2 linked regions of the Skermanella rosea genome follow. The protein of the gene in region 2 binds, or shares a complex with, the protein of the main gene of each other region. Links are inferred from orthologs where the notes say so. Each region holds a gene or a part of one and is shown on either strand. Other genes may lie near its edges.

Region 1 (2,703 bases), 450 kb from region 2 along the record:
TCGGCGGCCCTCGGCTTGATACCGGGACCGTGATTTGCCTCGTACGCGGGTCAGGTTACCCGCATTTCGTTAAAATCGTTTGAACTCGCACAAACCAGTATGTTCGCTTCGTCAAGCGCTCTCAGCCGAACAAGGCGTCGATCGCGGACTGGTCCAGCGCCGCCTTCGGCGCGGGTGCGGCGGCCGGGGGCGGTGGAGACGGCGGTGGGGGTGCTGGCGGCGGCGGAGGTGCTGGCGGCGGAGGGGCCGGAGGTGCCGGCGGAGGCGCCGCGACGACCGGCGGCTCCGGTGCCGGAGGTGGTTTGGGTACCGGAGGCGGAGCCGGCGGTTTGGGTGCCGGGGGCGGAGCCGGCGGGACGGCCGCCTTTTCGACGGGCGGCGGGGGGGCCGGCTTGGCTGCGGCCTTCGGCTTCGGTGGAGCCTTCTCCGCCTTGCGCGCAGCCTTCGGCGGAGCCGGAGCCGCGACGGCGGGAGGGGCCGGCGGATGCGCGGGCGTTGGCGTCACCGGAACCGGAGGTGGCGGCGGAACCGGGGCTGCCGCCTTGGCGGGCTTCGGCGGCGGGGCCGGTGCCGGCGGTGGATCGGCGAAGAGGGCATCCACGTCCGACTGGCTGACTCCCTGGCCGTCCAGGGCCGGGCCGTTCAGCAGGTGCGCATCGGGTCGCTTGTCGATGAAGACGTCGGGGACCTCGTCGGCGGGCTTCACGCCCTCCACGCCCCAGATCGCGATCATCGCGTTGACGCGCTGCTCGATGTAGCGCAAGGCGTTCACCACCTTGCTCGTGCGCTGCCCGGTCAGGTCCTGGAAGGAGCAGGCGGTGAAGATGTTCATCACCTCCGACTCGACTTCGGTGCAGAGATCGGGGTCGGCCTCGCCCTTGCGAAGCTTGGCGCCCAGGTCCATCAGGCGTTCGGCGGAATTGAGGATGTCGAACGACGCCCGCTCGGTCGCCGAGACGATGGCGTCCAGTTCGTTCGTCGCCGAAAGGATCTTGTTGTTGCCGCTGTCCGGGGGCTGGAGTGCCGCGACTTCGCGGCGGGCCTTCTCGATCGAGCCGGCCATCTCCAGCAGTTCGCGCCGCAGGACCTCGAGATGCGACGCTCCGCCGGAGATCGGAGCTCCCTGCGTCAGCAGGCACCGCATCTGTTCGAGCATGATCCGGATATCATCCGCCACGCCGCCCTGAGCACGCTGGGCGTAGCGCCGCAGAAAGGCACGGCCCTTCGCGGTGCGCGCGACGGTATCCTCGATATGCTCGAACTCGTCTTCGGTGAGCTGCAACAGCCTGTCCACCACCGCCCCCGTACCCGTGCCCGTCACCCACCGATGACGGACTGGATCTTCTGCTTCAGCGTGTCGGCGTTGAAAGGCTTGACGATGTAGTTGTTGACGCCGGCTTCCTTGGCGGCAACGACGTTCTCGGTCTTGCTTTCGGCGGTGACCATGATGAAGGGCGTGCCGTTCAGCTTGTTGTCGGCGCGGATCTCCTTGAGAAGCTGAAGACCCGTCATCGGCTCCATGTTCCAGTCGGAGATCACCAGGCCGAACTTGCTCTCGCGCAGCTTGGCGAGCGCGGTGACGCCGTCGCCAGCTTCCTCGATATCGGAATAACCGATCTGAGTCAGCAGGTTACGGACGATACGCCGCATGGTTGCATAATCATCGACCACAAGGATCTTCATGGTGTGCTCCAAAATACATCCGTTGACGATGGCCGTGCCACGCGATCCGTCCGGTCGCCGCGACCCGCCCATTCCATCAGCAGCGCCCGGACTCCGCCGATCCGGACGCCGCCATTCGAAGAACTCGCGGCAGCATGCGACCCGACGGCTACGGCCGAATGCTGCAGCGTCCACCATGCTGTGCGAGCGTAAATATTGCGTTTAAACCGGCGCGCATATGCCCATTCGCCGACCCGGCCCGCATACCGGGACCTGTTCCGGCGAAGCGCCGGCGTTCAGGCCATGACCGGATCGGTCGCTTGGATCAGCCAGGCGGCGGTCGCGGGGTCAAGCTGCGGCACCAGGGCCTCGCGGACGCGGGCGTGATAGGCATTGAGCCACGCGATCTCCGCCGAGGTCAGCAGGGCCGGCTCGACCAGTGCCAGGTCGATCGGGGCCAGGGTCAGCGTCTCGAACGACAGCATGGGCCGCTCCGAGCCTTCCAGGTCCGCGCAGGGCTGGACCGCGACGAGGTTCTCGATCCTGATGCCGTAGGCGCCGGTCCGGTAATAGCCGGGCTCGTTGGACAGGATCATGCCCGGCTCCAGCGCGACCGTGTTGCCGACCTTCGAGATCCGCTGCGGCCCCTCGTGGACGCTGAGATAGCTTCCGACGCCGTGGCCGGTGCCATGGTCGAAATCCAGGCCTTTCTGCCACAGGGCGTGGCGGGCGAGGCTGTCCAGCTGGGACCCGGTCGTGCCCTTGGGGAAGCGGGCCGTCGCGATGGCGATGTGCCCCTTCAGCACGAGCGTGAAGCGCTCCCGCATCTCGGGAGTCGGCTCGCCGATCGCAACCGTCCGGGTGATGTCGGTGGTGCCGTCCAGGTACTGCGCGCCGCTGTCGATCAGGTACAGGCTGCCGGGGGCGAGGCGCCGCTCGGTCCTGGGGGATACCCTGTAGTGGACGATGGCGCCGTTGGGCCCGTATCCGGAGATGGTTTCGAAGCTGAGGTCGCGGAACAGGTCTCCCCCGCGCCGCAGG
Region 2 (2,955 bases):
CCGCTCAGGTACTGTTGGTCGATCAGCCCGCTGTCGATGTCCGGCGGCGGCTTCACCGCGTCGTGGGCGACGGTCAGGATGTCGGAAATCGCGTCCACCAGGATGCCCCGGGTGCGTTCGCCGACCTGCAGGACCACCACCACGTGGCGCTTGGTCACCTCGGTCTGGCTACCGCCGAAGCGGGCGCGCAGGTCGAAAATCGGAATGATGATGCCGCGCAGGTTGACCACGCCGCGCACGTAGTCTGGCATGTTGGGAAGCTTGGTCTCCGGCGTCCAGCCGCGGATCTCGCGCACGGACAGGATGTTGACGCCGTACTCCTCCGTCCCGACGGTGAAGGTGACGTATTGTTCCTCGGCCGAAGCCGGTCCGGCCTGACCTCGCGGAACGGCCGGCAGGGCGGCCGAGGGGACTGTTGCCATCTGTCTTATCCTAGGCGGCGGGCAGTGCGGCGGCGGGGATCGCGCGTGCAGGGGTGTTGCGGCTCATGCTCTGCAGGCCGGCGACGTCGAGGATCAGGGCGACGCGACCATCGCCCAGGATGGTCGCGGCGGAGACGCCGTCGAGACGCTGGAAGTTGCTCTCCAGGCTCTTGATGACGACCTGCTGCTGGCCGAGCACCTCGTCCACCACGAGACCGAGGCGCCCGCCCTCCTCCGTCTCGACCAGGACGACCAGGCCCCGCGTCGGATCGCCGATCGCGCCGTCGATCCGGAACAGGCGGTCGACATAGACCAGACGCACGTACTCGCCGCGCGCCATGATGACGTCGCACTGGTTGGCGACGCTCTGCAGGTCGGCCCTGCGGGGCCGCAGGCTTTCGATGATGTTGGTCAGCGGCAGCACGAAACGCTGCTCGCCGACCGAGATGACCATGCCGTCCAGCACGGCCAGGGTGAGGGGGAGCGACAGCACGAAGCGCGTGCCCACGCCCGGCGTCGAATGGACGCCGATCCGCCCGCCCAGGCTGGCGATGTTGCGCCGGACGACGTCCATGCCCACGCCGCGCCCAGAGATCGCCGAGACGGCGTCGGCGGTGGAGAAGCCGGGCAGGAAGATGAGGTTGTCGATCTCCTCCTCCGACAGGGCGGCGCCGGCGGGGACGAGCCCCTGCTCGACCGCCTTCTGGAGCACCCGCTGCCGGTTGATGCCCCGCCCGTCGTCGGCCACCTCGATCACGATCCGGCCGGACCGGTGCTGCGCGGAGAGATGGACCGTCCCGCTGCGCGGCTTGCCGATCGTCTCCCGCTCCTCCGGCGTTTCCAGGCCGTGGTCGATCGAGTTGCGGATCATATGGGTCAGCGGGTCGACCAAATTCTCGACCACGGTCTTGTCCACCTCCGTGGTCTCCCCCGAGGTGGCGAGCATGACTTCCTTGCCGGTCTGGGCGGCGACCTCGCGGACCAGCCGGGGCATGCGGGAGAACACGGACCGGACCTGCTGCGCCCGGATCGCCATCACGCTCTCCTGGAGCTCGCGGGTGTGGCGGCTCAACTCCTCCAGCCCTTCGACCAGCTGCTGGAGCGTTCCAGGCGGCACGTCGCGGAGCTGTTCGCTGATCATCGCCTGGGTAATGACCATCTCGCCGACCAGGTTGACCAGCCTGTCCACCTTGTCCAGGTCGACCCGGATGGTGTGGCCGCCCAGTCCGCCGCCGCCGGCCGAGGTGCCGGAACCCGGTCCCGCGCCGCCGCCTTCCGGCCGGGCCGGGGCTGCCTGCGCGCCGTCGACCGCGCCGGCCTCGTAGACGGTCAGCTGGCCGGGCGGGACATAGGGCAGGTTCTCCGCGAACACGCCGAACGCCTCCTCCTCCCCGCCGTCGGCGGAGCCGGTGGTCTCGACGATGTCCACCTGGCAGTCGTCCACGACGAACTCGAAGACGTCGCGGATCGCCGCCTCGTCGGTGGTGCCGGTCAGGGCGATCTGCCAGAACAGGTGAAGGCTTTCGCCATCCAGCTCGAAGAGCGGCGGGACCCGCCCCATGTCGCAGACCACCTCGGCCTGGCCGAGCCGCTTCAGGGCCCGGAGCAGGAAGGCCGGCTCGTTGCCGCTGAGCAGGAGGTCGCTCTTGGGCATGAAATAGATGACGAAGCTGCGCGCCGCCGCCGGCGCCGTCCGCGCCGCGGCCGGGTGAGGCGCCGGAGCCGGCGCGCCGGGACCGGAAGCGTCCTTCTGGAGGAAGCGCTTGAGGTCCGAGGCGGACGCGTCGGCCAGGCCGGCCGGAACCGCCAGCCCGTCGCGCGCGCAGGTCAGCAGCCGGGCCATGACGTCGTTGGCCTGGATCAGGACATCCACCAGCTCGGTCGTGACGCCGATCTGCTGCGACCGCAGGCGGTCCATGACCGCCTCGAACTCGTGGGTGAAGGCCACCAGCTGGGAAAAGCCGAAGGTGCCGCCGCCGCCCTTGATCGAGTGGACGGCACGGAACACGGCGTTGATCTCATCCAGGTCGATGTTCTGCGGCGACAGGCGCAGCAGCCCCGCTTCGGCGACGGCGAGGAGTTCGGCGCATTCGTCGAAATAGGTCGCCTTGAAGCGGTCGAGGTCGTCGAGGTAGGCGCCCGTCATGGCCGACTCAGCCCATGACCTTTTGCACGACCTGTATCAGCTTCTCGGGATTGAACGGCTTGACGATCCATCCCGTCGCCCCGGCGGCCCGCCCCTCCTGCTTCTTGGCGTCGTCCGACTCCGTCGTCAGCATCAGGATCGGGACGGTGCGGTGGCCGCCGCTGGCCCTGACCTTCCGGATCAGGCTGATGCCGTCCATGTTGGGCATGTTCAGGTCGGCCAGGATCAGGTCGACCTTGTGGCTGGCCAGGACCACCAGCGCCTGCTGTCCGTCGATGGCCTCGACGACGTCGAACCCGGCACCGCGCAAGGTGAACGAGACCATCTCGCGCATGGTCCGCGAGTCGTCGACGGTCAGCACCTTCTTCTTCATTTCAGGCTCCACTC

The links. The genes of interacting proteins can lie anywhere in the genome.
Region 1: the proteins of JL101_RS06215 (region 2) and JL101_RS08140 are in contact, whole or in part, in a solved structure (PDB 1A0O), measured with the Escherichia coli proteins. The link is inferred for Skermanella rosea from one-to-one orthologs.

What each region holds. Positions count from the first base shown.
Region 1 is NZ_CP086111.1:1,771,666-1,774,368, reverse strand. It holds JL101_RS08140 (chemotaxis response regulator CheY), read right to left. Parts: upstream 1,684-2,703; coding sequence 1,318-1,683; downstream 1-1,317. Other genes in the region: JL101_RS08135 (aminopeptidase P family protein), read right to left, coding at 1,959-2,703; JL101_RS08145 (protein phosphatase CheZ), read right to left, coding at 122-1,282. UniProt on the Escherichia coli protein: Involved in the transmission of sensory signals from the chemoreceptors to the flagellar motors.
Region 2 is NZ_CP086111.1:1,321,948-1,324,902, reverse strand. It holds JL101_RS06215 (chemotaxis protein CheA), read right to left. Parts: upstream 2,569-2,955; coding sequence 433-2,568; downstream 1-432. Other genes in the region: JL101_RS06205 (STAS domain-containing protein), read right to left, coding at 2,938-2,955; JL101_RS06210 (response regulator), read right to left, coding at 2,576-2,941; JL101_RS06220 (chemotaxis protein CheW), read right to left, coding at 1-422. UniProt on the Escherichia coli protein: Involved in the transmission of sensory signals from the chemoreceptors to the flagellar motors. CheA is autophosphorylated; it can transfer its phosphate group to either CheB or CheY.